DNA from 2 places in the Streptococcus viridans genome. Region 1 is predicted to be linked to the other one. Evidence: predicted binding sites of a transcription regulator. Region 1 holds the regulator's gene; the other holds the start of a gene.
The links. Region 1 encodes NrdR, which represses ribonucleotide reductase genes. Its sites were predicted from a motif close to ACACNATATATNGTGT; they were not measured.
Positions count from the first base shown of each region.

Region 2: the regulator NrdR is predicted to act here: its motif matches at 2,079-2,094, upstream of nrdH (glutaredoxin-like protein NrdH).

Region 1 covers NZ_LR134266.1:1,502,362-1,505,653, forward strand. The annotation lists gene dnaI (primosomal protein DnaI) at 1-536, opposite strand, end outside; gene EL081_RS07825 (DnaD domain protein) at 537-1,709, opposite strand; gene nrdR (transcriptional regulator NrdR) at 1,710-2,183, opposite strand; gene EL081_RS07835 (endonuclease/exonuclease/phosphatase family protein) at 2,297-3,112, opposite strand; gene EL081_RS07840 (PTS transporter subunit IIBC) at 3,176-3,292, opposite strand, start outside.
Region 2 covers NZ_LR134266.1:666,171-669,462, forward strand. The annotation lists gene nrdE (class 1b ribonucleoside-diphosphate reductase subunit alpha) at 1-1,611, opposite strand, end outside; gene nrdH (glutaredoxin-like protein NrdH) at 1,744-1,962, opposite strand; gene EL081_RS03640 (phosphocarrier protein HPr) at 2,391-2,654, shown strand; gene ptsP (phosphoenolpyruvate--protein phosphotransferase) at 2,657-3,292, shown strand, end outside.

The DNA of each region.
Region 1 (3,292 bases):
CGTTTTTCGGACAAGTCATGAGCAAAGGCTGCCATCATATAGCTTTTCCCTACTCCAAAATCTCCGTATAGAAAGATTCCTTTACGGGCTTGAGGATAGGAAGCAACAAAATTGGCTAACTCTTCAAAGGCTCCAAAACGTCCACGATCATCCAAGTCGACTTTGGCTAAGGAAGCTTCCTTCAAAGTGCTTGGTAAGTTGATTAGTTGCAAGCGTCTGTTGATAGCAGCTTGTTTTTGTGCCTCAATCAACTCAGGTGTCTCCTCGTAGGAAACATCCGCATAGCCCTCATTCATGACCAATACAGGCTTATACCCTCTTGCAATATAATCCTCATCCCCGAGGACAAAGCGATTCCGTTCACTGATGTATTGGTTAAACTTGGAAATACTACGACGGATTTCAGCATCCGACAAGGCTTCCTTTTGAATAAAGGTTGCAATCTCAGGTTCGGCGAGAATTTGAGCTACCAATTCTTCATAATTGAACTGCTGTGATCGATTCATCTGGGACATGGTTTTCCCTACGCTCTCCATTTACTCCCCTCCTTGATTTAATTTCTCGAGCAAGGCCCGTTTTTGTTGTTCCAGATCAGCCTGTTCTTCCTGGCTGGTCTGATTGGTATAGTTAGGCTGACTCCACTTAGGAACATTGGTTTTTCCAGTCGCTTGTCCACTCTTAGTTGCTTTCTCTTTTGCTTTTTGTGTATGGGAGTCTTGGCGCTGGCGGATCTTCAGGACAGCCTCTTCAGCCGTTTTAATCCCCTCATACGCAAAATCATTCCCAACTTTTAAGGCATATTTTTCATTGAGATTAGCAGAAGCAACCTTATTGAAGGTCAACAACAAGATCACGTTTATGACTTCATCTAATAGGCCTAACTGGGCCAAATCAGAAATCGCTTGACGCTCAGATTGGGTCACGACAGCCTTACGTGCTTTTTTAATTCCTGCTAAAAATTGACGACTGGTCTTATTTTTTGCTTCCCGGATAATGGCTCTTTCCTGCGGAGTAAACTCATCCTTGCCGTTTTCCTGTGGTTGTTGGGTTAGTTTCTGTCTCATCCGCTTGGTCGAAATGAGCCTATTAGCCGCTGTCTCCTTAGCCAAGAGATAGGTCTCATACCAAGTCCAATTCTTCTCTTCAGTGATGGCATAGAGAACTAAGAGGTCCTCTTGTTCGTTCTCAAAACGAAGGCCATCCCGCGCCATTAATTGTTTAAAGTGCTCCAAACTGAAGGAAGATGTTTTTCTCTGAGGGGTCGAAACTCCATCAATACCAAAGACAGAGGCAAAGTTCACCTTCCGTTTTTCGCCCTCTGGTTTTTCAGGAAGCAAGTCACGAACTGCTGCTTCTCCTATTTTTTTCTCCAGCAATTTCTGATAAGCAACATTGGCAAAAAATTGATCTGCTTCTAGCGGAGGCACAAATCGGAACTGAAGTCCTTCTTCTGTTTCATAAACCTCTAATAAATTCATGGCAATCAAGCGGTCTAAACTTTCGAGAAAATGAGCGAAACCTAGATCCAGATGATTTAAAACAACAGCAATCAGCCGTTTTTCTTTCCCCTGATCATAGAGACTCAGCAGAAAAGTATATAATTGACTTGCTTGAACACCTAATATTGGTCCATACAGATGCGTAAAGGAGGCTCCTGTAGGCGCCAAATAATTATTCTTCAAGAAAGAAAATGAAGTATTGGGCTTCATCTATTTTTCCTTTTTCTTCTTCGTTCCTTTGGTAATCTGTTTTAAGAGACTTTCCAATTCACCAACATCCTTGAAACTACGATAGACACTCGCAAAGCGGACATAGGTAATTTCGTCCAACTCTGCTAACTCGTCCATGACCAGTGATCCAATATAGTCACTCTGAATCTCATTTTCACTCTGGCTTCGAATCTTTTGTTCGATGCGACCCACAATTTCCTCAATTTCGTCACTTGAAACAGGACGTTTCTGAGCAGATCGAATAATCCCATTAAATATTTTATCTCTAGAAAACTGTTCCCGGGTGCCATCTTTTTTCACCACAACAAGAGTCCGCTCTTCTACTCGTTCATAAGTGGTGAAGCGATGATGACATTCATCACATTCTCTTCTTCTACGAATCGTTTTCCCATCTTCTGCCTGGCGACTATCTACAACACTAGACTTGTTTCCGCCACATTTTGGACACCGCATGGACACCCTCCTTATCGTTTCTTAATACTTTATTCTATCATATTTAGGGCTAAAGTGAAAGCAAGCGAAACAAAGAAAATCCCTAGCCTCCTAAAGGCATAGGGATTTGAATCTTATGGTAAATACAAGTCAGCTGACAAACCATAATGGTCGCTGATGAGAGGTTGGTTGGAACCATCAAACACAACTTCTAGTCGTTCGATAACCCATTCTTTTGAAGTGAAAACATAATCAATCCGCAAAGGTACCTGATTATCATCCCATCCATCAATTCCAGGACCTACTGTGTAAGTCCCCTTGGTCTGACGGGCTTCAATAAAGCTATCTTGAAGAGCTAGCGGACTCGCTAAAATGGCCTCATACCCCTCTTGACCAGCTGGATTATTAAAATCTCCTGCTAAGATCAAGGGTTTCTGCAATTGGCTAAAACGCTCTTCTAAACGCGCCCACTCTTGCTGGAAGCCTTTGTCCCACCAAGAGAGGTGGACACTGGCAACAGCAATGTCTTTCCCATCAACTTGGGTTTCTGCAATGGCAATCCGTCGTGTATGATAATCTGTTGGATCATTCACATCTGAAACCAAGAGTTCGCTTGCCTGGATTGGGGTACGCGATAGAATCGCCACACCTTCATGATAACGGTCATAGCCGATATGGTTATAAGCCCAGGTCCAGTGGTAGCTCAATCCTTCTTCTTCTAATTTTTCAACTAAACAACGAACATAGTGATCCTGATGGATCGGCTCCGCAGAAGGAGTTGGATGGTACAAGTCATTAACAGGAACAACTGGACTTTCGATGGTCTGATTTATTTCTTGGAAACAAATCACATCGTATTGCTTTTCAAGAATGTCTTTTAATAAGTCCTCAAATTTTTGTTGGGGATTTTCTTCCATCCAACTATGAGTGTTTAAAGTTAAAAATTTCATGATCCTACTCTCCTAATAGAGAATTCCCTGTATCCAATAGATACAAGGAATAACTCTCATAGATTATAATTCAACCTTAGCAACCACAGCATCTGCTGGAAGTTGACCAGTTTGTGTAAGAGTGACAGATTTAATAGCTGCACCATTTGTGAAGACTACAACCGTTGTAGTTGCACGTCC
Region 2 (3,292 bases), 840 kb from region 1:
AACAAACTCTCCAGTCGTGTACTTATCAAAGTAGCTACCATTTGCGTAGTCTGATTTTTCAAAGTTATGGAAGGTAATACCCCGTTCACGCGCGATGTTGTTTGATTCCACGAGGGTCCAGTAGTTCATGAGCATGAAGTAGATGCTCGTAAACTCAACAGACTCAGGTGATCCGTATTCAATCAATTGTTGGGCAAGATAACTGTGAAGGCCCATAGCACCAAGACCAAAGGTATGCGCTTGGCTATTTCCGTGGTCGATAGTAGGAACAGCGACGATGTGAGAACTATCGGTTACAAAGGTCAAGGCACGAACCATGGCACGAATGGAACGACCAAAATCAGGTGAAGTCATCATGTTGACTACGTTGGTTGAACCAAGGTTACATGAGACGTCTGTTCCCATTTTAATGAATTCTTGGGCATCGTTAATCAAGCTTGGCTCTTGAACCTGGAGGATCTCTGAACACAAGTTACTCATGATGATCTTCCCATCAACTGGGTTTGCCCGGTTAGCAGTATCGATGTTGACTACATAAGGGTAACCAGATTCTTGTTGCAATTTAGAAATTTCAGTTTCCAAATCACGCGCCTTGATTTTTGTCTTGCGGATGTTTGGATTAGCGACCAACTCATCGTATTTTTCAGTGATGTCGATGTAGTTGAATGGCACTCCGTATTCACGCTCTACAGAGTAAGGGCTGAAGAGGTACATTTCTTCATTCTTACGAGCCAACTCGTAGAACTTGTCTGGCACGACGACACCAAGTGAAAGGGTCTTAACACGAACCTTTTCATCGGCATTTTCTTTCTTGGTAGAAAGAAAGGCGATAATATCTGGGTGGAAGACGTTGAGATAAACAGCCCCAGCCCCTTGGCGTTGTCCCAATTGGTTCGAGTAAGAGAAGCTATCTTCAAAGAGTTTCATAACAGGTACGACCCCAGAAGCAGCTCCTTCATAGCCCTTGATCGGTGCTCCAGCTTCACGAAGGTTGCTGAGGGAAATCCCAACCCCACCACCGATACGAGAAAGTTGAAGGGCAGAGTTGATAGAGCGTCCAATCGCATTCATGTCATCGGTTACTTGGATCAAGAAACAGGAGACCAATTCTCCACGACGGGCACGTCCAGCATTTAAGAATGAAGGAGTAGCTGGTTGGTAGCGTTGGTGGATGATTTCGTTTGCGATGTCTTTTGCAATGTCTTCATTTCCATCCGCAAAATAGAGAGCATTGAAGAAGACGCGGTCTTCCATGCTTTCGAGATAGTATTCTCCATCATTTGTTTTCAGAGCGTACTGGTTATAGAATTTATAGGCAGCCATGAAGGACTTGAATTGGAAGTTTTGATCTTTAATAAATTGATAAAGTTCTTCCAAAAATTCAGGACGGTACTTCTGAATGAAGGCTGTTTCGATATAGTTGTGTTCAATAAGGTAGTTGATTTTATCCGTTATTGAATCAAAGGCCATGGTATTTGGCACAACGTTTTCTTTGAAGAAGGCATCCAAGGCTTCTTTATCTTTATGAAGCATGATTTGACCGTTTACTGGACGGTTGATTTCATTATTAAGACGGAAGTAGGTTACGTCTTCAAGTGATTTTAATCCCATAATGTTCCTTTTTCTAATTCAAAAACAAAGGGGAGGCAAGCTCCCCTGTACAAGTAAAAGGGCTAGGGGAATACTGTAGTCGAGAACTACAGTATTTCATTCCCTAGACCAATCAGATCCTGTTTGATAGTTTTAAGATAATTTCTTGAGCTTAGCTGGTTGGAAGCCAGAAAAGACTTCATCTGCCGTTTGGATAACTGGTGCAGCGTTGAAACCAAGGTTCTTCACATGGTCTACAAACTCAGGTTGCTCATCTAGATTAATTTCACGGTATTCAACGTGATTGGTATCTAAAAAACGTTTGGTCATTTTACATTGAACGCAATTATTTTTTGAATAAATTGTCACCATAGTGTGATCTAACTCCTCTAAATTCATAAATCTGTATCTAGTATAAACAAAAGGTTTTTTCTTGTCAAGAGTTTTAACTAAATATTGTGCACATAAATTAACTATTCCGAATGATACCACAATATGTAGTATTGTAAGAATTAGTGAAAATTAAGGAAAACGTGAAAAATATAGGTTTTTAAAGTCAAAGTAATTTAGTCCTTTTTCCTAAAATTCTATATACTGTGTCCATGAAACCAATTCTATTTATTTAATAGAAGAAAGTTAAAAAGTAGTCCAAAAGAATAGAAAAATTGAGTGCTTCCTGTAAGTATTTTCAGTAAGTGTGTGATAAAAATCTTGAAAAATATTGGAGAAGATGATATAATAGCAAATTGTAAGGGTTATCACAGATAACTCAAAACTAATTATAAAAGGAGAGTCAAACTATGGCTTCTAAAGATTTCCACATCGTGGCAGAAACAGGTATCCACGCACGTCCAGCAACTTTGTTGGTTCAAACTGCTAGCAAATTTGCTTCAGATATTACTCTTGAATACAAAGGTAAATCAGTTAACTTGAAATCAATCATGGGTGTTATGAGCCTGGGTGTTGGTCAAGGAGCTGACGTTGTAATCTCAGCTGAAGGTGCTGACGCTGATGACGCTCTTGCAGCAATCGCTGAAACAATGGAAAAAGAAGGATTGGCATAAACATGACAGAAATGCTTAAAGGAATTGCAGCATCTGATGGTGTTGCCGTTGCTAAGGCATATCTACTTGTTCAACCCGACTTGTCATTTGATACAATCTCAGTTGAAGATACAAATGCAGAAGAAGCTCGTTTGGATGCAGCTCTTGAAGCTTCACAAAACGAGCTTTCTCTTATTCGGGAGAATGCAGTAGCGAGCCTTGGTGAGGAAGCGGCACAAGTATTTGATGCTCACATGATGGTTCTTTCTGACCCTGAAATGGTTGGTCAGATCAAGGAAACGATTCGCACGAAGAAGGTGAATGCTGAGGCTGGATTGAAAGAAATCACAGACATGTTTATCACCATCTTTGAAGGAATGGAAGATAACCCATACATGCAAGAACGTGCGGCAGATATTCGCGACGTGACCAAACGTGTTCTTGCAAACTTACTTGGTAAGAAATTGCCAAACCCAGCGACGATCAATGAAGAAGCAATCGTGGTTGCGCATGACTTGACTCCATCAGATACAGCTCAATTGAACAAACAGTTTGTTAAAGCTTTTGTTACAAACATAGGTGGCCGTACAAGTCACTCAGCCATCATGGCTCGTACACTTGAAATCGCAGCTGTTCTTGGTACAAACAACATTACCGAT